2 regions of the Planococcus alpniumensis genome follow, and region 2 is predicted to be linked to the other one. Evidence: predicted binding sites of a transcription regulator. Region 2 holds the regulator's gene; the other holds the start of a gene.
What was found. Region 2 encodes Rex, which represses fermentation and respiration genes when NADH is low (regulators of the CRP and FNR family bind a similar motif). Its sites were predicted from a motif close to TTGTGAAATATTTCACAA; they were not measured.
Positions count from the first base shown of each region.

Region 1: G3255_RS13895 (AtpZ/AtpI family protein) is a predicted target of Rex. The motif match lies at 2,279-2,296, and genes of this name have one in related genera.

Region 1 covers NZ_JAAMTH010000001.1:2,737,270-2,742,016, forward strand. The annotation lists gene atpF (F0F1 ATP synthase subunit B) at 1-277, opposite strand, end outside; gene atpE (F0F1 ATP synthase subunit C) at 516-728, opposite strand; gene atpB (F0F1 ATP synthase subunit A) at 787-1,497, opposite strand; gene G3255_RS13890 (ATP synthase subunit I) at 1,526-1,897, opposite strand; gene G3255_RS13895 (AtpZ/AtpI family protein) at 1,901-2,122, opposite strand; gene wecB (non-hydrolyzing UDP-N-acetylglucosamine 2-epimerase) at 2,683-3,801, opposite strand; gene upp (uracil phosphoribosyltransferase) at 3,821-4,450, opposite strand; gene G3255_RS13910 (bifunctional diguanylate cyclase/phosphodiesterase) at 4,586-4,747, opposite strand, start outside.
Region 2 covers NZ_JAAMTH010000001.1:565,181-569,927, forward strand. The annotation lists gene G3255_RS03015 (ABC-F family ATP-binding cassette domain-containing protein) at 1-1,166, opposite strand, end outside; gene G3255_RS03020 (redox-sensing transcriptional repressor Rex) at 1,298-1,930, shown strand; gene G3255_RS03025 (twin-arginine translocase TatA/TatE family subunit) at 2,021-2,233, shown strand; gene tatC (twin-arginine translocase subunit TatC) at 2,254-3,027, shown strand; gene G3255_RS03035 (helix-turn-helix transcriptional regulator) at 3,148-4,023, opposite strand; gene G3255_RS03040 (CPBP family intramembrane glutamic endopeptidase) at 4,148-4,747, opposite strand, start outside.

The DNA.
Region 1 (4,747 bases), 2.2 Mb from region 2:
TGGCATTTTCAACGATTTCCTGCGCCTGGTTGCGGGCATCCTTCAAAAGGTTGCGCTGCTCATCAAGCATTTGCTGTGATTCCTGACGGCTTTTCTCAGCAGTTTCGATCTCACTTGCGATCAGATCTTCACGTTGCTGCATAACGCCCATCAATGGACCCCACGCAAATTTCTTCAACAGGGCCATTAGGAGCAAAAAGATGACCAATGTTGCGATGATGTCTCCAATATTCAAAAACTCCCCGGTTGCACCGAGTACGAGGTGATCAAAAAACACGATTGTTTCACTCCCTTCAAGAGCCTAAAATACTTTTTCTTCTATTATATATACTACTTAAAATCGTTAGATGTGCTGTCGAAATCCAAAATGCATCATACAAGCATAAATGGCGAAAAACATGCCGGAGCATTCTCGCCATTTAGCTTTTTAATCATAAATTGCTTTGCCTAGATTCGCTTTTCGCGATGTCTAGACTCCAGTGCCTAGCTCTGACAGGCACTTTCGCTTTTCTTTATTAACGGTTCATTACGATGAACGCGATAACTACGGCGATGATCGGCAATGCCTCGACCAAAGCTACACCGATGAACATTGTTGTTTGAAGAACGCCGCGTGCTTCTGGCTGGCGAGCGATACCTTCAACTGTTTTTGAAACGATAAGTCCGTTACCGATACCTGCACCTAGTGCTGCTAATCCTACTGCAATTGCTGCTGCTAATAAACCCATTTTAAAATGTCCTCCTCAGGATAATTGTTTTTTTGTTTTGCCCGAAGGCAGTTTATACTCAATGGTCTTCGCTGACTTTATGCGATAAATAAACCATCGTTAACATAACGAAAATGAACGCTTGGATAGCCCCGATAAAGATCGAGAATCCTTGCCATGCCATCATCGGCAAGATTGCACCGACGAATCCGAAGATACTTGCTGAAGCGAGCCCTGCCAACAATGTAAGCAAGATCTCACCAGCGTAGATGTTACCGTAAAGACGCAGACCGAGTGTCAGCGTATTTGCGAATTCCTCAATGATTTTAAGCGGGAACAAGAACGGCATCGGTTTTAGGAAATCTGAACTGTAGCCTTTCAAGCCTTTCAGCTTAATACCATAATAATGGCTCAAGATGATAATTGTTGCAGCCAATGTCATTGTCACGACTGGATCCGCTGTTGGTGATTTCCACCAAAGGTCTCCGTTGACGACGACAGCAAATGGGAGCCCAAGCATGTTCGAAACGAAGATGAACATGATCAGCGTAATTCCAAGAACATGGAATCGTCCGCCATCCCGCCAGTCCATATTGCTTTTAATGATTCCTTTGACAAAGTCCATTACCCATTCCATGAAGTTCTGCATGCCTGTTGGCTTCAGCTTCAAGTTGCGGGTAGCGAAGAACGCGATAAGGAAAACAATAAGAGCGGCTACAAGCAGCATCATAACGTTCGATAGGTTGAACCAGATTCCGAACACCTCGAGCATTGGAGCGCCATGATCCACGATAAATTCACCTCTCTTTCCACTTTCTTTAATGGTGTTTCATGTGATAAACGATCCGCTCCACTAAAAGGAGACCATAAGGGATCATCAACCCGATTACCGCACTGACCAAGTGTATGTGCTCAGCGAACAAAATAGCGATCGCCACAACGGCTACACCTGATGCGAACCGTAATGCCGTTCCGAGAGAACGGACTTTCGAGCCTTCTTCCAACGCCCGGTCGAATTTTTCCATTCTCCGGACCAGGATCCACATATTATAAATGCCGAACAGAGATCCGACGATTAAGCCAGCGAACACTTCTGGGTAAGGAGTGACTCCCCACCCTAAAACGAACACGGCGAGGATGAAATACATCAGCCTCTTCAATCTTTTATAGATCTCTTGAAGTCCATCCATTTTTCACATGTCTCCTGATTCGAATTTTCGGACGGTCTGAAGCATCGCCCAAACCCCGGCACTAAGGCCGACGAGCAAGCAGATGATCAAAAAGAGCGGGGCGGTTCCGAATTGCTCATCAAGCCACATCCCTGTAAAGACTCCGATTAGTACGGACCCGACAAGTTGTGAGAGAATGACGGAATAAATCGCCATTGCTTGTAAGGGACTTTTTTTCGGGTGCATGATAAACCCCTCGAAATTCATAATGATTTGACATTCACGCTCATAAAAAAGAGCAGTCGCATCTGGCTTTCAATAGCACATCCATTATGTATGAAAACCCTCTCATGCAGACCCTTTGTAAGCATACAATAGGGGCAAAATCATGTCAATTACATGTAGTGAAAAACTTCACAAGCCATATTCCACCGACATATGATTGACAAATTTGTTACAAGAAATGTGTAGGCAGCCGTTTAGACCCGACAAGCACAAGACGATTTGCTGACGCGGCGCCTTTTGCCGCATAAGCAAAGTGGCTTGTGACCTCGAGGGTCTGGCTGCCGGAGCTAGACACCAAGAAAAGCGAGAGTGGCCGTTCTGGCTCGACAGGCGCAAGGCAGATTCCCGAAGCGGCGCCTTTTGCCGCACAGGGAAGTTGACTTGCGACCCGAGAGCCAGGCCGCTCGAGCTAGACACAAAGAAATGTGTAGGCAGCCGAGTGGAGGCTAAGCTAAGAACGCGACGTCCTGTCGCAACGCTTAGCTGACCTACATCCTGCGAGCCCTCCACTCCCCTCCTCCTTACAACTCGCCGAAATATTTGTGCAAAGCTGTCACGATTCGCTGAGATGCTTTTCCATCGCCGTATGGATTCGATGCTTGCGACATCGCTTCATACGCGGAGGCATCTGTCAGCAATTCCTTGCCGAGGCGGTAAATCGTTTCTTCATCAGTGCCGGCAAGTTTCAAAGTGCCGGCATCGATTCCTTCCGGGCGTTCCGTTGTATCGCGCAATACCAAAACTGGCTTGCCGAGAGACGGCGCTTCTTCCTGCACCCCGCCTGAATCAGTCAGGATGAAATAAGATTGGGCCGCAAAGTTATGGAAATCCAATACTTCGAGCGGCTCGATCAAATGGATGCGCGGATCTCGCCCGAGCACTTCATCTGCCACTTCGCGGACAGCTGGATTCATGTGGACTGGATAGACCACTTGAATATCATCATGCTCTTCAGTCAAGCGCTTGATCGCACGGAACATATTGCGCATCGGTTCGCCGAGGTTTTCGCGGCGGTGGGCGGTCAACAAGATCATGCGGTCGCTGCCGATTTTATCGAGCACCGGGTGATGGTAATTATCACGCACCGTCGTCTGCAAGGCATCGATCGCTGTATTGCCCGTAATATAGATAGTTTCTTCTTTTTTATTCTCATCACGGAGATTCTGTGCAGACTTCTCGGTCGGCGCAAAATGGATGTCCGCCATGACACCTGTCAATTGCCGGTTCATCTCTTCCGGGAAAGGAGAGTACTTGTTGTGGGTCCGAAGCCCGGCTTCTACGTGCCCGATTGAGATTTGATTGTACAAAGCGGCCAAACTTGCCGCGAATGTCGTTGTCGTATCTCCATGGACCAGTACGATATCCGGTTTCGCTTCTTTCATCACATCATCCAAACCTTGCATAGCCCGTACTGTTACATCACTCAAGGTTTGGCGGTCTTTCATGATGTTCAAGTCAAAATCGGGGGTGATGCCGAATGTTTCGAGCACTTGGTCAAGCATTTGGCGATGCTGTGCGGTCACCGTCACAAGAGGTTCGATTGTTTCTGGGTGCTTCTGCAATTCCAACACAAGAGGCGCCATTTTAATCGCTTCCGGACGTGTACCGAAAATCGTCATCACTTTCCATTTTTTCGTCACTTCTGATCAACCCGCTTTCTTATTTTGTTCCGAACAAGCGATCTCCGGCATCGCCGAGGCCAGGCACGATGTAACCTTTTTCGTTGAGCTTCTCATCGAGTGCCGCGATATAGATGTCGACATCCGGATGTGCTTTTTGCAAAGCTTCCACACCTTCTGGAGCCGCGATGATGCACATGAACTTAATTTTCGTCGCACCGCGCTTTTTCAACGAGTTGACCGCTTCAATTGCAGAGCCGCCTGTCGCAAGCATCGGATCGACGACAATCAATTCGCGTTCAGAGACATCTGAAGGCATTTTAAAGTAGTATTCCACAGGCTGTAAAGTTTCCGGATCACGGTACAAGCCGATATGGCCAACCTTTGCCGCTGGAATCAATTTCAAGACACCATCAACCATTCCAATTCCTGCGCGCAAGATCGGAACGATGCCCAATTTTTTCCCGGCCAAGACATTTGATTTGGCAACTTGCACCGGCGTTTCCACATCGATTTCCTGAAGCGGAAGCTCGCGTGTGATTTCAAAGGCCATCAAGGTTGAAATCTCATCAACCAATTCACGGAATTCTTTTGTTCCAGTCGATTTGTCGCGGATATACGTCAGTTTATGCTGAATTAACGGATGATCAAAAACGAATACTTTTCCCACAGTGTATCTCTCCTTTTTCATACATTTTCCTAAACAGTATAACAGAAAACGAAAAGATTTAGAGCTTCACCCCTGCATTAGAATTATTCAGTCAACTTCACTAGGCAAAATAAAAAACCAGGGCAATTGCCCCGGTTAGAGTAGATGTGCTTCATCAATCGGCATCGGCCGGTGGAATAAAAAGCCTTGGGCGATGGTGCAGCCCATCTCAAGCAATTGCGTCCGGTCGTCTTCAGTTTCGACGCCTTCCGCGACTGCCCGCAGCCCTAAATTATTCGCTAGCTGGATGATGGTCCG
Region 2 (4,747 bases):
TAATGGATGTCACCTGCGAGTGCCGGCAATTCTTTCATGATGGTCTTGAGCAGCGTCGATTTGCCGACACCGTTCGGCCCGACAAGCGCGAGGCTGTCGGTGCGGTAAAGTTTTAGCAAGATGTTGTTCGAGACCGGCTGGGCGCCATAGCCGACGGACAGCGACTGGACGTTCAAGACGTCATTGCCGCTTTGCTTTTGGATGTCGAAGCCGAAGCGCGCTGATTTTTCGTCGCCTTCCGGAGCTTCCATCCAGTCGGTTTTCTCGAGCACACGGCGCCTGCTTTGCGCCATTTTTGTTGTAGAAGCCCGAACCAGGTTACGGGCGACGTAATCTTCAAGTTTGGCTTTCTCGCTTTGCTCTTTCTCGTAATGTTTGCGGTCGAGTTCGTATTGTTTCGCTTTTTCGCTTAAATAACGGCTGTAGTTGCCGGTGTATTTACGGACCTTCTTGCGTGACACTTCGTAAACCAGCGTGACGACTTGGTCGAGGAAATAGCGGTCATGCGACACGATGAGCAATGCGCCCGGATAATTCTTCAAATAGTTTTCGAGCCAGCTCAGCGTTTCGATGTCCAAATGGTTGGTCGGCTCATCGAGAATCAAGAGCTGCGGCTTTGCGAGCAGGAGCTTCGCCAGCATGAGGCGGGTTTTCTGGCCGCCTGACAGGGAAGTGATTTTCTTTTCGTAGTCTTCCGGATAGAACTTCATGCCGTGCAGGACCGCGCGCGTATCGGCCTCGAACTGATAACCGCCGGCATCTTTAAAATGAGTCTGGAGGAGGTCATATTCTTGCATGACCTTGGCATTGCGTTCGGCATCATTGTACACATCCGGATCAGCCATGGCAGCTTCGAGCTGGCGCAGCTTTGCTTCCTGATCCCGGAAATGGGCGAAGATTTTCATCATTTCCTGCCATACGGTGGCGTCTGAATTCAAGTCGGTTTGTTGTTCCAAATAGCCGATCGTTAAATCTTTCGGCATGATCAAATCGCCGCTGTCGTAAGACATTTCACCGGCGATGATTTTCAATAATGTGGATTTTCCGGCACCATTGCGGCCGACAAGTGCGACCCGGTCACGGTGCTGGACTTCGAGTTTGGCGCCTGAGATGATTTCCTCGGCACCGAATGATTTATGGATTTGATTGACTTGCAATACGATCATTTAGGGTCACCTCTATTCTTCTTAAGTGTAGCTGATGGGCGTGCGCTTCGCAATTACGCAAGCCTTTACATATCAAGGCCTGTCATGTAAGATTGATACGATTTGACAACAGTTCAGAAGGAAGCGATCCCATGCTTGACGAATCCCATAAAATCCCGCAAGCGACAACGAAGCGGCTGCCCTTGTATTACCGGTTTCTCCAGAATTTTGCCAATGCTGGACAGAAACGCATCTCCTCACAGGAGTTGAGCGAAGCGATGAAAATCGATTCGGCGACCATCCGCCGCGATTTCTCCCATCTTGGCGCACTTGGCAAAAAAGGCTACGGCTATGATGTGCAGGAGCTCTTGGCGTTTTTCCGTAAGACGCTTGACCAGGACGAAGCGACGAATGTTGCGTTGATCGGTGTCGGAAGCCTCGGCAGCGCGTTTTTAAAATACAATTTCCACCGCAATCACAACACGAAAATCATCCTGGCCTTTGATACGAACAGCCCCCATGAAGGCAAGAAAATCAGCGGCATCGATACCTACCACCCCGATTTGATTGAAGAGAAGATTAAGCAGTACGGTGTGGAAGTGGTCATTTTGACGGTGCCGTCGCGGTCGGCTCAAGATGTCACCGACCGGCTCGCCCAGACAGACATTAAAGGCATCCTCAATTTCACGCCGGTGCGCATTTCCGTACCGGAACATATCCGCGTCCAGACGATCGATTTATCGGTGGAGCTGCAAACTTTGATCTACCAGATCAAGCATGATTAACATAAAACCTTCACATTTGAACGGCCATTGGAAATAGCCAAAAGGCCTTGTTTCATGTACACTAGAAGCATACTACAGGAGGTGTCTGATATGGCTCCAGGTCCATTAAGTTTAATCATCATCGGGATTGTCGCCTTGCTGATTTTCGGCCCGAAAAAATTGCCGGAACTAGGGAAAGCATTCGGTTCTTCCTTGCGCGAATTCAAAAACGCCACAAAAGGATTGGCCGACGACGATGAAGATGACAAGAAAGTCGAAACAGCAAAGAAAAACGATTTAGATAAGAAAGACGAGCACAAGTAACACGATAGGATGTTTGTCCGATGAACCAACAAAATGAAATGACGGTAGTTGAACATATAGGTGAACTTAGAAAACGGCTGACCTTGATAGTCGTTTTCTTTCTGTTCGCGCTCATTGCCGGATTCTTTCTCGCTGAGCCTTTAATCCGCTATTTGCAGTTCAGCGAAGAGGCGCGGAATCTGACGCTGAATGCGTTCAAGATTACCGATCCGATTAAGATATATATGCAGGTCATGATGATTTTGGCATTGATCATCACGTCGCCTTTGATCATGTACCAATTTTGGGCATTCATCAGCCCTGGACTCTCTGACAGGGAGCGAAAAGTGACGCTTGGGTATATTCCGTTTTCCTTGTCCTTGTTTATCGGCGGGATTGCGTTTTCCTATTTGGTGTTGTTTCCATATGTTATTGGATTCATGCTCAATATATCGGAGAATCTGGATATCCAGGAGACGATTGGGATCAATGAGTATTTCCAATTTTTGTTCCAAATCACCTTGCCGTTCGGCTTTATCTTCCAGCTGCCGGTGTTGATGCTATTTTTGACGCGTCTCGGGATTTTGACGCCGATGATGATGACGAAGTACCGGAAGTATGCGTATTTGGCGCTGGTGACGATCGCCGCTTTCATTACGCCGCCGGATATTATTTCCCATATGATCGTGACATTGCCTCTGATTTTACTCTATGAATTCAGTGTAATCATTGCGCGCATTGGCTATCGTAAGTTCCTGCGGGCAGAACAGCAGCAGGCAATTGAAGAACAGACAGAAGACCTTCCGCCGAAATGATGGCGGAAGGTTTTTTGTTTGGAATGAACTGTACGTAAATCGAAATTCCCCTCAGTGTCAGCTCTTAGCGCTGACACGGAGGGGAATTCATGAGAATTTGATTAAGGTTCTATACACAAACTAGTCTTCGAAAGATAAGTTAACCGGTTCTTCCATTAACTCGTTTTCCAATTGCATATTGGTTGTTGGGGTGTTAGCATCCACTGTTTGGAAAGACAGCCCGTCTATCCAGACTCCACCTGTGCCGGTGAGCAACACGCCGAATGAAATGGCTGCACTGTGATCGGGGACGTCGAGGACAATGGAATAGCGGTTCCACGTGGTGGTGCCGGTGAGTGGGCGGTTGCTCATATTGTCGAATTGTAAAACGTCTTCTGATGAATTGTCGACACGCATCCATAGGCCCGCGAAATGTTGGACGTCTTTCGTTTGGATAAATCCGGACAGTTGAATGCGCTGTCCGCGGTAACGGTCGGCTTTAAACTGCTGCATCATCGTGGCGAATTCTTCATCATCTGCGGAATCGGTTGATTTTAGGTATCCTGATGCTCGACCCTGATGGATTTCTTTTTGGTCAGTGCCAATTTCGTAATGGTCAGGATGGCTGCCGCTGATGAACCAGCCTTTCAGTTGTTCAGTCATCTTCGTTTCCTCCTTGTGTAGGTGCATGGCATTCATGATTTTTCGGTAACGGCCAGGTGGAAGTTGGTAAACTTTCTTGAAGGCGCGTGTGAAAGCTTCTTGAGATTCAAATTGATAGAAAAAAGCAATATCGATAATACGTTCATCGGTATACAAAAGCTGGCTAGCTGCATTGGCAAGACGTCTTTTTCGTATGTATTCAATAGCGGATATGCCGACAGTGTTTTGAAATATGCGGTGAAAATGAGATTGAGAAAATCCGGAAACCGCTGCGATCTCATTAGCTGAAATGGCCTCATGCAAATGCGACTCTATCCATTGGATGGACTGCTGGATGAAGTGTTCGTAATTCACCATGCATCACCTCCTTCTACGCTTTATCATAAAGCAAAGCAGAATTACATTTTTGATTTTTATTGCTTTCTTGTTGTGAAGGCATAAAAACCGCCGCTCCAACAAGGGAGTGGCGGTTTTTGGGTTATTGCAGGTTTTCCATTTGTTTGATGAAAGTTTCGATCTTGTCCATATTGAGCTGGATGAGCATGACGTAGCCGTTCAGCAGGATGTGCGCGATGATCGGTGTGATGATGCGCTTGGTCCGCTGATAGAGGGCTGCCAGGATCAGTCCGGTCGTGAAGTAGAGCAGAAGATGCGTGAACTCGAGATGGACGAGTGCGAAGACCAGCGCCGAGATGGCTGTGGCGATCCAGAAGTTCATCGTTTGGTTCAAGGAGCCGAAGACAACCCGGCGGAAGACGAGTTCTTCGAGTATCGGGCCGAACAGGACGACCGCGATGATCGCGTAAGGCACGACTTCAGCGATTCGGACGAGCGTCTGTGTATTGGCGGATCCGGGGTCGATGCCGATTGCCATTTCAATCATGGCGGCGATCGATTGCCCGATGATCAATAGCAGAAAGCCGAGGACGCCCCAGCCGATAGCAGCGGGAAGGCTCGATTTTTTGCCTTTCCAAATATTGAAGAAGTTGCGGTCGCGCAAGATGAGAACCATCGTAACTAAAAAGCCAACGCCCATCGTCAGGAAGATCAGCCAGCCCGACGTCGAAGCGCGGGCGGT